Sandaracinus amylolyticus: one gene and its partner. The protein of the gene in region 2 interacts with the protein of the main gene of each other region in a pairwise test. Links are inferred from orthologs where the notes say so. Each region holds a gene or a part of one and is shown on either strand. Other genes may lie near its edges. The genes, in order: thrS and rplA.

Region 1 (7,308 bases), 2.2 Mb from region 2 along the record:
CACCTTGTTTCCTTCTTCCAGGAAGCGGCGGACGTGACGGGTCTTCACGTCCATGTCGTGATCATCCGTCTTCGGGCGGAGCTTCACTTCCTTGAGCTCCACCTGGATCTGCCGCTTCTTGGCCTCGTTCTCCTTCTTCTTCTCCTCGTACTTGAACTTGCCGAAGTCCATGATCTTGCAGACCGGCGGCATGCCCTTCGGGTTGACCTCGACGAGGTCGAGCTCCTTCTCCTTCGCGAGACGGAGCGCCTCGTGAGTCGGAAGGACACCGAGCATCTCGCCCTCGGCGCCGATGACACGGACTTCGGGGACGCGAATGCGGTGATTCGTACGAGGGCCGGAGAAGGCGGCGCGCTGGGCGCGCGGGTCGAAGCGGGGTCGGATGACTCAATCCTCCTGTGGGAAGGGCCCCTGCCCTTCCATGAACGAACGGCGATGATGGAGCGTGCGAGGGCTCATCACAAGCCCCCGCGCCACAGTCCAGAAAGGCTGCGCGAGTGCTGCGTCACTCCCCGGCCGGCGAGGGGCGGAGCGAGGGGGGACGCGACTCGTGTCGAAGGCGCGCGATCACCTGATCGAGCGCCACGAAGCCGAGGTCCTTGTCCTCGTCGCGCGAGCGGATCGCGAGGCCGCGACCTTCGACTTCCTTCTCGCCGATCACGCCGAGGAACGGGATGCGCATCAGGCGCGCGTTGCGGATCTTCGCGCCGAGCTTGTCGCTCGAGAGATCGATCTTCACGCGGAAGCCCTCGCGCGTGAGGAGCTGCTGCACCTCGCGCGCGTACGGCTCGAACTTCTCGCTCACCGTGAGCAGCGCGATCTGCTCGGGCGCGAGCCACGTCGGGAACGCGCCCGAGACGTGCTCGATCAGCACGCCCATGAAGCGCTCGATCGAGCCGAGGATCGCGCGGTGCAGCATCACGGGACGGTGCTGCGTGTTGTCCTCGCCGACGTAGGTGAGGTCGAAGCGCTCGGGCAGGTTGAAGTCGACCTGCATGGTCCCGAGCTGCCAGCTGCGTCCGATCGCGTCCTTCAAGTGGAACTCGATCTTGGGGCCGTAGAACGCGCCTTCACCCTCGGCGATCGAGTAGTCCAGCTTCTTCGCCTGCACGCCGGCGATCAGCGCCTTCTCCGCGCGATCCCAGACCTCGTCCGAGCCGAGGCGCTCGTCGGGGCGCGTCGCGATCACCACGCGCACCTCGGCGAAGCCGAAGTCCTGGTAGACCGCGTACACGAGATCGATGAACGACTCGATCTCGCCCTGCGCCTGATCGAGCGTGCAGAAGATGTGGGCGTCGTCCTGGCAGAACGTGCGGACGCGCGTGAGGCCCTGGGTGACGCCGCTGCGCTCGAAGCGATGCAGTCGACCGAAGTCCGCGACGCGCATCGGCAGCTCGCGGTAGCTGCGGCGCTGCATGCCGTAGAGGAGGCAGTGCCCGGGGCAGTTCATCGGCTTGATGCCGAAGCGGATCTTCTCCTCGAGCGCCTTCTCGATGTCCTTCGCGTTGCCGAGCGCTTCCTTGCCGAGGTGCTCGATCACGTCCTCGATGTTCTCGCGCGTCGCGGCGAGGAACATGTTCTCCGAGTACGCGGGCAGATGGCCCGACGTGAGGAAGAGCTCGCGATCGAAGATCTGCGGCGTGACGACCTCGTCGTAGCCGAAGCGCACGTAGAGGTCGCGCACGTAGTCGACGAGCTTCGCGTAGATCGATGCGCCGCGCGGCAGGAAGAACGGCGACGCGGGCGCCCACGGGTGGAAGCCGACGAGCTCGAGCTCCTTGCCGAGCTTGCGGTGATCGCGCTTCTTCGCTTCCTCGAGCTGCTTGAGGTAGGCGCGCAGCGCCTTCTCGTTCGCGAAGGCGGTGCCGTAGATGCGCTGGAGCATCGGGTTCCGCTCGTCGCCGCGCCAGTACGCGCCCGCGACCGTCGTGAGCTGGAACGCCTTGAGGTACTTCGTGCTCGGGACGTGCGGGCCCTCGCAGAGATCGACCCAGTCGCCGTGGCGGTAGATCGAGATCTGCTCGCCCATCGCGGCGAGGCGCTCGAGGTGCTCGAGCTTGTACGTCTCGCCGAGGCGCGTGAGGATGTCGCGCGCCTGATCGACCGTGACCTCTTCGCGCTCGAACGGACGATCCTCGGCGATGATCTCCGCCATCTTCGTCTCGATGGCGCGGAGATCCTCCTCGGTGAACGAGCCGCCGGGGCGATCGTAGTCGTAGTAGAAGCCGTTCTCCGTCGCGGGACCGAACGCGACCTTGGTGCCCGGGAAGAGCCGCTGCACCGCGTCGGCCATCACGTGCGACGACGAGTGGCGGATGACCCAGAGCGCGTCGGGGTGATCGAGCGCGATCGGCTTGATCGGCGTGCCCTCGGGCAGCGGCGTGTGGAGGTCGACGATCTTCTCGCGGCCGTCGATCGTCGCGCGCGCCGCGATCACGTCGGGGCGCATCGCGTTCTGCGCCTCGAGCACGGCGCGAGCAGTCGTCGTTCCCATCGTCGTCATCTCTCCTGCCTGCGGGTTCGCAGCAGCGCGAGATGAGCGAGTGAGAGCCTCGCTGCGGGTCTCGTCGCGCTGCGACTCGAGAGGTCGCTATCGCTTGCCGAGACTCAACCGAAAACCGCGCGAGCGACGGGCATCGGAGATGCCCTTGGAGCTCGCTGCATTAGGCACGGGCAGGATTGAACTGCCGACCCCTACCGTGTCAAGGTAGTGCTCTACCACTGAGCTACGTGCCTGAGGTGCTGCGTTGTCAGCCCCGTCGAAAGGGAGGCGTTTGGTAGCGCCGTGCCCTGGCGGTGTCAAGCACGTGTGAGGTGATTGTGCGTGCTGCGTCGGACGGCGGCGCGCGGTGATAGCATCGCCGCCGTCATGAAGTCGTCGTCGCTTCGCTCGTGCTTGGTCCTCGCGCTCTCGATTCCATCGCTGCTGACGATCGGATGCTCCGAAGGAGGCGGCGGACGCATGCGCGATCCCGACGGCGGCACCGTGCAGCCGACGTTCGACGGCGGACCGCTCGAGCCCGAGTGCGGCGACGGCTTCGACGAGTGCCCGACCGGGTTCTTGTGCGCGGCGGTCGGCGGGATCCCGCGGTGCGTGCCCGATCCGGATCGCCCGCCGCCGGGTGACGGAACCGACTGTCGTCCGTGCGACGCGCCCGGCGAGTGCCGCATGGGCGTGTGCGTGCAGCCGTCGGACTCCGGCGCGTTCTGCGAGTTCGATCCCGAGTGCGGTGAGGACGAGCTCTGCATCGCCGGACGATGCACGCACGATCCGCGCATCCCGATCCCGTGCGACGCGTCGATGATGTGCCCGCCTCCGCTGACGTGCGGCGAGGACGGCGTGTGCCACTGCGCGTTCACGACCGACTGCCCGATCGGCCTCGAGTGCACCGATGGTCTCTGCGTGCCGGGGCCAGGTGGCGGCGCGTGCTTCGCCGACGACATGTGCCCGCCCGAGGATCTCTGCGAGGCCGGTCGATGCAGGCCGCGAACGGTCTGCGACATCACGAACCCGGATCTCGCGGGCACGTGGACGATGACGTCGACGCTCCACGTGGGCGAGGCGGTGCCGGCGTGGATCGCGGACGTCGAGGACATCTTCCGGTTCCTCGGGACCGACGGCACGTGCATCGACTGGGACGGGCTGCCCGACTGGGTCGACATGGAGATCTGCCGCCTCGCGCAGCCGTTCATCGCGGAGTACCTGCCGCCGTGGTCGCGCGACGTGTTCCGCGCGGTCGCGGACCTGAACGTCGTGCTCGACACGTGGGTGATCGACGAGACGATGACGCTGCGCGCGGGCGCGGTGGCGGACAGCTATCGCGGCACGCACACGTGGGATCGCGTCACGTTCATGTACCGCGCGACGCCGATCGTCGGTGACCCGCTGATGGTGCGCGACTGGCGGTTCAGCCCGAGCGAGTTCAACGCGAGCGCGGTCTGCGGCGAGTTCAACATCGAGCGCCACACGATCAACGTGAGCATCGGATCGATCGTGGCGTGGCTGCTCGACGCGCTGGTGTACGAGGGCAGCGGTCGTCGCTGGACGACGCTGCGCGAGGCGCTCACCGAGGTCGCGGGCGGGTTCTGCGACGGGCTCGCGCAGGCGGCGGAAGACGCGGTCGACTATCCGAACGTCGGCACGACGGTGGACAACGTGTGCACCGGGATCGTGTCGGCGGGCGTCGACGCGGCGATCGATGCGGTGGTGAACGCGCGGATCGGCGCGGATGCGATCACGCTGCGCGGGAACGCGACGATCTCGGGGCCGAACACGTTGAGCCCGGGGCGCTGGGACGGAACGCTCGTGGGGCGCGGGTTCTCGGGGACGTTCGACGCTCGTCGGTGAGCTGGGCGATCGCCGCGCGGGGTGAGGCTTCGATGAGAGGCGCGGGGAGGAAGCCCGTGCTCGGACAGTCCTCGCGATCCGACCGATAGCGCTCGTGACGGTCGATGGCCGGGGCTCTCGTGAGCGCGGGGCGCCTTCGGCGCTTCGCGCTCACGCGCAGTCGGGGGCCACGCGGAGACTGGATGGCGCTGCGGAACTGCGCGCGGGCCCCCTCCCCGCGCCCGCGAGTCGACCGTCGGTGGGTCGCACGCCCGCGCTGAGATGTGGTCTTCCTCCGACTCCTGCTCTCGTCAGAATCTCTCGATGCGCTGAGTCGACGAACGGCAGGCCTCATTCGCGCGCGGCGACGTGGTCTTCCTTCCACTCCTGCTCTCCTCAGAAATCTCCCTGATTGAGCGGAGTCGACGAACGGCACGCGTCATTCGCGCGCTCCGACGTGGTCTTCCTTCCACTCCTGCTCTCCTCAGAAATCTCCCTGATTGAGCTGAGTCGACGAACGGCACGCATCAGTCGCGCGCTCCGACGTGGTCTTCCTTCGATTCCTGCTCTCCTAAGAGGCCGGCACGCTCGCCGTCGTCGTCGTGGAGCGCGCCTTCCTGCGCTCCGCGCGGAGCTCTTCGAGGCCGTCCTGGTACGTCACGATCGGCGCGTAGCCGAGCTCGTCGCGGGCCTTCTTCGTGCTCACCGTGACCGTGCTCGACATCATGTCGATCGCGAACCTCGTCATCGGGGGCGTGCTGCGCAGGCCGAGCGTGCGCCACACCGACTCGACGACGCGCGCGAGCGGACGCGCGAGCGACGACGGCACGTTGCGCGTGCCCAGCTCCACACCCGCGGCGGCATCGGCGAGCTGCGAGAGGAAGTCGCGCATCGTGTGCGTCTCGGCGTCGGCCACGAAGTACGCGTTCCCTGGACGACCTCTCGTGAGCGCGAGCTCCAGCGCGTGCGCGATGTTGTGGACGTGCGTGGCCGACGTCCGCACGCGGCCTCCGTCGAGCCACGCGAACCGACCGGTCTCCGCCATGCGCAGCACCGCCGGCAGCACCGTCGTGTCGCGCGTGCCCCACACGAGGCGCGGGCGGATCGAGAGCGTCTCGAACCCGGGCGCGCTCGCCGCGAGCACGCGGCGCTCGGCCTCGGCCTTCGTGACGCCGTAGAGGTACGGGCTCGACGTCGGGTACGGCGCGCGCTCGTCGACGTCGACGAGATCGCGCCCCGCGAAGATCGCCGCCTCGGTGCCGACGTGCACGAAGCGGCGCACGCCGGCGCGGCGAGCAGCCTCGAGCACGCGCGTCGTGCCGTCGACGTTCGCGCGCTCGAACTCGTCCTTCGTGCCCCACTCCTCCGCGCGCGCGGCCGCGTGGATCACCGCGTCGCACTCCGCGAGGTGCTCGGGGCGCACGTCGTCGAGATCACAGCGCACCGGCGTCGCGCCATAGCGACGAGCCAGCTCCGCGCTGCGATCCGAACGCGCCATCGCGCGCACGTCGTGGCCCTTCCGCACGAGGTGCTCGACCAGGTGACCGCCGACGAACCCCGAAGCTCCGGTGACGAAGACGCGCATCGCCCGATCATGCCGGACGCCGACCATGCGTCCCATCGATGGCTCGCAGACATCCATGCACGACGTCGATGGATGCGCGAAGCTCGTTCGCGATGCTCACCGCCGCGCCGGAGCTCGCCGGGATCGATCTGAACCTGCTCGTCGTGCTCGACGCGCTGCTCGCCGAGCGCAACGTGACGCGCGCCGCACGACGGCTGGGGCTCACCCAGCCGAGCACGAGCCACGCGCTCTCGCGGCTGCGCGAGCTGCTCGGCGATCCGCTGCTCGTGCGCGTCGGACGCGCGATGCACACGACGCCGCGCGCCGACGCGCTCGCCCCCGCGCTGGCCCGCACGCTCGCCGACGTGCGCCGTCTGCTCCAGGTCGAGCCCGCGTTCGATCCCGCGACGTCGCAGCGCGCGTTCACCGTCGCGTGCCCCGATCTGCTCGCGCCTCAGGTGCCGGCGATCGTCGCGCGCATGCAGCGCGAGGCGCCTCACTGTGGGCTCGAGCTGCGTCCTCCGATCGCCGGCGACGACACGACGGCGCTCGGCGCGGGCGGCATCGATCTCGCGCTCGCGCCCGCGCCGCGCGAGGGAACGGGGCTGGTGCAGCGCGCGCTCGGCACCGTGCGCTGGGGCGTGCTCGCGAGGCGCGGTCACCCGGCCCTGCGGCGTCGGACGATCACGCGCGAGGCGTGGCTCGCGCATCCGCACGTCGTCGTGCGCACCGGCAGCGCGTCGCCCAGCGCGGTGGGCGTCGCGATCGAGCGGCTGGGGCTCGAGCGGCGCGTGGGCCTCGTGGTGCCGGGGTTCCTGCTCGTGCCGCGCGTCGTCGCGTCCACGGACATGCTCGCGGCGGTGCCGCGCGAGCTCGTGGTCGACGTCGCGCGCGAGATGGATCTCGTCGTCGTCGATGTGCCGATCCCGATCGGCGCGATCCCGGTCGCGGCGCTCTGGCACGAGCGCTTCCACGCGGACGCCGGGCATCGCTGGATGCGCGGCGTGATCGTCGAAGAGCTGACGCGCGCGCTGCGATCGTGATCAGCGCATCAGCGGCACGCCGAGCCACGCGATGCCGCACATCGCAGCCCCGACCGCGGCGACCACGGGATACGCCCAGTACGCGCGCTGCGGGCCCTCGCGCGTGACCGTCGGCGTGGCGAGCAGGCCGGTGAGGAAGCCCATCACGAGCCCTCCGACGTGCGCGGCCATGTCGATCCCCGGCAGCGTGAAGCCGAGCGCGAGGTTGATGAGCACGAACGTGACCAGGCTGCGCCGCAGGTGCGCCGAGACGTGCGGATCGATGCGGCCACGGTTGCGCACGAGGAACGCGAGGAACGCGCCCGCGACGCCGAACACCGCGCCCGACGCGCCGACGCTCACGCCCACCGGGTTGATGCTCACGCTCGCGAGGC
Region 2 (7,165 bases):
GGGGTAGAACCCCAGAAAACGTGCGGCAGAGTCAGGCGACCCGTGCGGGGTCGAGCCAGCGACTCAGCCGAAAGCGCCGCAGATGCGGGCGTCAGAAAGACGGAGCACGGCGCAGGGGCCTTCCGGCCCCCGCACCGTGATCCTTTCAGCCGTGCTCGTGATTGCAGATCCCGGTCACTTCAGCGTGACCTTGGCGCCAGCCTCCTCGAGCTTCTTCTTCATGTCCTCGGCGTCGGCCTTCGACACGCCTTCCTTGACGACCTTCGGCGCGGCCTCGACGAGGTTCTTCGCGTCCGCCAGGCCGAGGCCCGTCAGCTCGCGAACGACCTTGATCACGTTGATCTTCTTGTCGCCGCCGCTGGTGAGCTCGACCGTGAACTCGGTCTGCTCCGCCGCGGGGGCCGCCGCCGCGCCGCCGCCCGCCGGGGCCGCGACCGCGACCGCCGCCGGCGCCGCCTTGACGCCCCACTTCTCCTCGAGCGCCTTGATGAGGTTCGCAACCTCCATCACGGTCCAGCTCGAGAGCTCATCGACCATCTTCTGCTGATCCATCGTCGCCATGTTGACCTTCTCTTCCCTGCAATCACGCGCACTTGAGCAGGTGCGCAAATCTCATGTTCTGGTTCGTTTCGGTGAGTTGGAGTACGAGCGAATCGCTCGGGCTCAGCCGCCGCTGCTCTCTTCGAGCTGCTTGCGGCGCGCCTCGAGCACGTAGACGAGGTTCTGCAGGGGGGCCTGCAGCTGCGCGACGAGGTTCTGCGCCGGCGCCTGGAGGGTCGCGAGGAGCATGGCGCGGAGCTCGTCCTTGCCAGGCATCGAGGCGAGCTGCTTCTCGACGTCACCGCCAGCCATGACGGCGTTGTCGAGAACCGCGGCCTTGACCTCGAGCTTCTCCTGCTTGTCGCCTTCCTTGCGGAAGTCGCGCACGACCTTCGCGGCCGTCGAGGGATCCTCGAACGAGAACGCGACGGCGGTCTCGCCGGCGAGGACCTTCCCGAGCTTGCCCTCGAGGGGGGTCCCCTTCAGCGCCTGCTCGACGAGCTTGTTCTTGACGACCTTGTACTCGACGCCCGCCTTGCGGAACTTCGAGCGCAGGTCCGTCACCGTGATCACGTCCATGCCCTTGAAGCCGAGGAACACGACGCTGGTCGCCTTGTCGAAGAGGCCCTTGACCTCGTCGACGACCTTCGCCTTGTCCGCGCGGGCAGTGCTGGTTCCGTTGGCCATGATCACGCCTCCGCAGTCGCCTGCTCGACCGTCGCCGTGTCGACCTTGACGCCCGCGCCCATCGTGGTGCTGATGGTGATGCTGCGAAGGTAGGTGCCCTTGGCCGCCGACGGCTTCGCCTTCATCAGCGCAGCAATCAGTGCACGGGCGTTCTCCTCGAGCTTGTCCGGCGAGAACGACTTCTTGCCGATCGGAGCGTGGACGATGCCACCTTCCTTCTCGGCGCGGAACTCGACCTTGCCGCCCTTGGCCTCCTTGACCGCCTTCGTGACGTCGAACGTCACGGTGCCGGTCTTGGGGTTGGGCATCAGACCGCGGGGACCGAGCACACGACCGAGACGACCGACCTGACCCATCATGTCGGGCGTCGCGATCACGGTCTCGAAGTCGAGCCAGCCTTCTTGGACCTTGGCCACCAGGTCGTCGGCGCCGACAAAGTCAGCTCCGGCCGCCTGGGCCTCCGTCGCCTTCTCGCCCTTTGCGAAGACCAGGACACGAACGGTCTTGCCGATGCCGTGGGGCAACACGGTTGCTCCACGAACCATCTGATCGGCGTGCTTCGGGTTGACCCCGAGCCTGACCGCGATGTCCACACTCTCGTCGAACTTGGCGAAGCTCGCCTTGGCGACGAGAGCGACGGCCTCCGGGAGGGCATAGCGACGATCACGATCGATCGACTCGATCGCGCTCTTGCGCTTTCTTCCCGTCTTCATCGCTCCTCCATTCGGCGGCCCCGACCCCATTGTCGGCGTTCCCGCCTCCCACCGACGCCGTCACTTCTCAGCGGCAGTGGTTCGATCACCGACGTTCCACCCATCCAGCGGGAAGGGTGTTGCGACGATGTCAGTCCGAACTCGAATCGTCGCTCGAGCAGGTCAGTCGACGACGTCGACGCCCATCGAGCGGGCGGTGCCCGCCAGCGAACGAACGCACGCCTCGATCGAGGCCGCGTTCGTGTCCTGGATCTTCTCCGCCGCGAGCTTCGCGAGCTGCGCGCGGGTGATCTTGCCGACCTTGTCCTTGTTGGGACGCGACGAGCCGCTCGCCGGCTTCTTGCCGATCTTCAGCCCGAGCTCGCGCTTGATGAGCACCGAGGCGGGCGGCGTCTTCGTGATGAAGGTGAACGAGCGGTCGGAGAAGACCGTGATCACCACCGGGATGATCAGCCCCTCCTGCTTGTTCGTCCGCGCGTTGAACTCCTTGCAGAACTGCATGATGTTCACGCCGTGCTGACCGAGCGCGGGACCGACCGGGGGCGAGGGGTTCGCCTTGCCGGCGGGGAGCTGGAGCTTGATCTGACCAGTGACCTTCTTCATGGCTGCGTCCTGAAATCCCGCGCGCGCGGAGCGAAGCGACTCGAAACCGTCTGCTGGGCTCGTCGAGACCCAGCCTCAATCACCGCAATGGCGGTGCGGAAACCAGAGTTGCAGCACCGAGAGTGACGACCACTCGACCGGCGACTGCGCTGAGAACTACTGCGTCTTCTCGACCTGCCCGTACTCGAGCTCGACCGGCGTCGCGCGGCCGAAGATCGAGACCAGCACCGTGACCTTCTGCTTCGCCGGGTTCACTTCCTGGACGGTGCCCGTGAAGTTCGCGAACGCCCCGTCGGTCACGCGCACGTGATCGCCGGTGTCGAACACGACGCGCGGCTTCGGCTTGGCGGCGCCCTCCGCGACCTGCTGGAAGATCGCGTTGATCTCACTCTCCGGAACCGGGCTCGGGTGACGGCCACCGACGAACCCGCTGACCTTCGGCGTGTCCTTGACCAGGTGCCAAGTGCGCTCGTTGAGGTCCATGTTCACGAACACGTAGCCCGGATAGAAGGTCCGGCTGGACACGCGCTTCGTGCCGGTCTTCGTGGTGTCCTGGACGTTCTCCTTGGGGATCAGGATCTCCCCGAAGAACTCCTCCATCCCGTGCTGACGGACGCGCTCCTCGAGGGCGGACTTCACCTTGCCCTCGTAGCCCGAATACGCCTGCACCACGTACCACTTCTTGGCCATCGAAGCCCCACTCTCGCGCCGGCTGTCGAGGCGCCCTTCGTACTGCATGGGCCTCTCGCTTCGAGCGCGCCCCCGCTCGATCAGACGTTGTAGATGAGGTCGGTGAACGCCGACCAGAGCGCGTCGAAGACGCCGGTGTAGACCGCAGCGATGATCGAGGTGACGATCACGACGACGGTCGAGTAGTAGGTCTCGTCGCGCGTCGGCCAGGTCACCTTGCTCAGCTCACCCACGACCTCGTGGGCGAGCTCGTTCACGCGCGGGTGGCGATAGAGCAGGAACGAGCCGACGATGCCGATCAGCGCCGCGGCGCCCGAGACGATCGTGGGATCCGGCTCCGCGAAGAAGCCCCACGCGAACGTGATCAGCCGGTCCGACAGGTAGAACGTGATCACCGCGGCCGCGATGAACGCGAACTGGACCCAGCGCTCGATGCCGAGCAGGCTGGTGACCGGGTTCGCCTCGTTCTCGGCGGCGGCCTCGGCGAGCTCGCGCTCCTCGCGCTCGATCGCGGCGGCCTCGCGGCGCGCGACGTCGTCGTCGGCGCCAGCGTCGTCGGAGTCCCCGGCCGCGCTCGGGTCGGAGGTGTCCTCGTCGCCGTCGCGCTCGAGGTCCTTGTCGTCTTCGTCCGCCATCCGTGTTCCAGCGTTCGTTTGATATCGACCCGTCGAGGTCAGGCCAGGAGGGATTCGAACCCCCAACCCTCGGATTTGGAATCCGGTGCTCTACCGTTGGAGCTACTGGCCTATTCTCGAGAGCCTCGTTTTCTTCGTCGAGGCTCTCGAACGGTCACTTCGACTCTCGATGAGTCGTGTGCTTCTCGCAGCGGGGGCAGTACTTCTTGATTTCCAGACGCTCGGCCTGCTTCCGAGACTTCGTCGTCTGATAGTTGCGCGCGTCGCACTCGCTGCAGACGAGCGCGACGCGCACTCGATCCCCCATCTAGCGAGCTCCGATCACTCGATGATCTTCGTGATGACGCCGGCGCCGACGGTGCGGCCGCCCTCGCGGATCGCGAAGCGCTGCTGCTCCTCGAGCGCGACCGACGTGATGAGCTCGACGGTCATCGAGACGTTGTCGCCCGGCATGACCATCTTCACGTCCTCGGCGAGGTGGATCGTGCCGGTCACGTCCGTCGTCCGCATGTAGAACTGCGGGCGGTAGTTGGTGAAGAACGGCTTGTGACGGCCGCCCTCCTCCTTCTTGAGGACGTAGACCTCGGCGTTGAACTTCTTGTGCGTCTTCACCGAGCCGGGCTTCGCGAGCACCTGGCCGCGCTCGACGTCGTCCTTCTCGATGCCGCGCAGGAGGCAGCCGACGTTGTCGCCAGCCTGGCCCTGGTCGAGCAGCTTGCGGAACATCTCGACGCCGGTGACCGTGGTCTTGCGCGTGTCGCGGAAGCCGAGGATCTCGACTTCCTCGCCGACCTTGATCACGCCGCGCTCGATGCGGCCCGTCACGACCGTGCCGCGGCCCTTGATCGAGAACACGTCCTCGATGGCCATCAGGAACGGCTTGTCGGTGTCGCGAACCGGCTCGGGGATCCACGCGTCGAGCGCGTTGAGCAGGTTGATGACGGTCTGCTCGCCCTCGGGATCGCCCTGCATGGCCTTGAGGGCCGAGCCGCGGACGACCGGCGCGTTGTCGCCGTCGAACTTGTACTTGTTGAGGAGGTCGCGGACCTCCATCTCGACGAGCTCGAGCAGGTCCGGATCCTCGACCGCGTCGACCTTGTTGAGCCAGACGACGATCTTCGGCACGCCGACCTGACCCGCGAGGAGCACGTGCTCCTTCGTCTGCGGCATCGGGCCGTCGAGGGCGCTGACCACCAGGATCGCGCCGTCCATCTGGGCGGCGCCGGTGATCATGTTCTTGATGTAGTCGGCGTGGCCGGGGCAGTCGACGTGCGCGTAGTGGCGCTTCTCCGACTCGTACTCGACGTGCGAGACCGCGATCGTGACGATCTTCGAGTCGTCGCGGACGGTGCCGCCCTTGGCGATGTCGGAGTACGAGATCTCCTTGCCGCCGAACTTCTTCGCCGCGACCTTCGTGATCGCCGCGGTCGTCGTGGTCTTGCCGTGATCGATGTGACCGATCGTGCCGACGTTGACGTGCGGCTTGGTCCGGACGAACTTTTCCTTCGCCATCGCGCCGTGCTCCTATTTTCTCTTATTCAGCGTGTGCGGTCTCGAGCCCAGGATGAGAATCGAACTCACGACCTCCTCCTTACCAAGGAGGTGCTCTACCTCTGAGCTACCTGGGCGTACGGTTCTGGGAATCTGCGAAGAACGAGATTTTCAGAGAAGTTTTCGCGGGAGGTGAGTCCGCGAACGTCGAACAGAGCGGGAGACCGGATTCGAACCGGCGACGTTCAGCTTGGAAGGCTGACGCTCTACCAACTGAGCTACTCCCGCGTAGCGAACGAGCGGGGATATGGAGAAGCGGATTGGAGGGTGGTGGATTCGAACCACCGAAGGCTGGCGCCGGCAGATTTACAGTCTGCTCCCTTTGGCCACTCGGGCAACCCTCCGGGATGTCTAGCGATTTCGTCGTCTACTGAGCTGCGTCGTTCGGTGGCTGGCGTGCAGGGCTGGTTCAGCGGGGCCGGTCAGTAGCAGGTCGTTCGCGAGAAGACCGTTCGTTCGCGGAAAGAGAGTGAGAAAACGAGCCCGTCGAGCCAGCGTGTCAATCGGAGCGAGGGAATCGGGCTCGAGCTGACGGTGGGACTCGAACCCACGACCCCCTGTTTACAAAACAGGTGCTCTACCGATTGAGCTACGCCAGCACACCTTCCTGGCGCCCCGGAGAAGCAGAGCGGGCCGACACGGACTGCGGAGAACGGACCACTCCACCCGCGCGGGGAACGCGAGGGCGCGTTATGTACGGTGCCCTCGCAAAGCTGTCAAGCGAGATCGATGCACCCGGGTACGACGCTTGCTCGGATGCCGTCGTCGAGAGCCCCAGATCGTGGGGATCATTGGTGAACAGGTGCGCTCGACGGGGCTGCCGCAGTGCTGGTCGGGGGGCGATCGGGAGCGTCGGCGGGCGATCCGAGAGCCCGCGCCGGCTCGGGCTCCAGGGGCGTGTCGGAGACCGGTCCTCCGAGCAGGAGCTGTCGGGCACGGTCGAGGTCGGTGCGCGTGCGCTCGACCCAGTCCGAGCGAACGCCGGTGCGCTCGACCATCAGCAGGGTCAGCTCCCAGTAGCGGATCGCGTGACGCACGAGCGGTCGGACGCGATCCGCGAGCTGACCGCGGTACTCGCGCCGGTAGATCTCGAGCGCGTCTCCGGTGAGGGGACGATCCGGCGGCGGGGGCGGAACGGGCGCTTCGGTGATCGCGCGATAGAGCTGCTCGTACATCGCGCCGATGCGGTAGCCCGCCGCGGCTGCCCAGCGCGCGTCGGTGTGGCGCATCGTGTCGAAGTACGCGCGCTGCGCGTCGAGGAGGAGCTGCGCGCGCCGATCGAGCGTCTCGCGCTGCGTCACCACGTCGGAGTCGGGGAGCACGAGCGCTTCCGAGCGAGCGCGGATCGTCTCGGCGAGCACGAAGTTCGCGGCGGCCGCGAAGTACTCGTCGGCGATGATCTCCTCGCCCTGGCGCGTGCGGTAGTAGGCGAGGGCGTCTCGTGCCGCGCGCTCCGCGTCTTCGACACGACGGAGGCCGAAGAGCGCCTCGGCTCGACGCGCCATCGCCTCGAGCCGCTCGTCGCTGCGCAGATCGTCGCGATCGAGGAGCAGCTCGGCGGAGTCGAGCGCCGGCTCCCAACGCTCGAGCTCGACCAGCGCGGCGGTCATCAAGAAGCGCGCGTGCTTCGCGTCGGGCGCGTCGGGCGCGCGATCGAGCAGCATCGACCAGCGCTCGACCGCGCCCGCGAGCTCGCCGCTGTTCTGGAGGCACAGCCCGGCGTTGTAGAGCGCAGGAGAGAGGAAG

The links.
Region 1: the proteins of rplA (region 2) and thrS interact in binary tests that used the Escherichia coli proteins (3 or more experiments, as listed by UniProt). The link is inferred for Sandaracinus amylolyticus from one-to-one orthologs.

The regions. Positions count from the first base shown.
Region 1 is NZ_CP011125.1:5,317,479-5,324,786, forward strand. Bases 1-2,958 are described here. They hold thrS (threonine--tRNA ligase), read right to left. Parts: upstream 2,495-2,958; coding sequence 506-2,494; downstream 1-505. Other genes in these bases: infC (translation initiation factor IF-3), read right to left, coding at 1-384; DB32_RS22590 (hypothetical protein), read left to right, coding at 2,870-2,958. Also shown: more of DB32_RS22590, read left to right, coding at 2,959-4,348; DB32_RS22595 (NAD-dependent epimerase/dehydratase family protein), read right to left, coding at 4,899-5,912; DB32_RS22600 (LysR family transcriptional regulator), read left to right, coding at 5,981-6,934; DB32_RS22605 (rhomboid family intramembrane serine protease), read right to left, coding at 6,935-7,308. UniProt on the Escherichia coli protein: Catalyzes the attachment of threonine to tRNA(Thr) in a two-step reaction: L-threonine is first activated by ATP to form Thr-AMP and then transferred to the acceptor end of tRNA(Thr). The rate-limiting step is amino acid activation in the presence of tRNA.
Region 2 is NZ_CP011125.1:3,140,415-3,147,579, forward strand. Bases 86-2,900 are described here. They hold rplA (50S ribosomal protein L1), read right to left. Parts: upstream 1,941-2,900; coding sequence 1,230-1,940; downstream 86-1,229. Other genes in these bases: rplL (50S ribosomal protein L7/L12), read right to left, coding at 175-552; rplJ (50S ribosomal protein L10), read right to left, coding at 664-1,227; rplK (50S ribosomal protein L11), read right to left, coding at 2,103-2,543; nusG (transcription termination/antitermination protein NusG), read right to left, coding at 2,700-2,900. Outside these bases: more of nusG, read right to left, coding at 2,901-3,233; preprotein translocase subunit SecE, read right to left, coding at 3,314-3,868; rpmG (50S ribosomal protein L33), read right to left, coding at 4,023-4,175; tuf (elongation factor Tu), read right to left, coding at 4,190-5,380; DB32_RS13210 (tol-pal system YbgF family protein), read right to left, coding at 6,208-7,165. UniProt on the Escherichia coli protein: One of the primary rRNA binding proteins, it binds very close to the 3'-end of the 23S rRNA. Forms part of the L1 stalk. It is often not seen in high-resolution crystal structures, but can be seen in cryo_EM and 3D reconstruction models.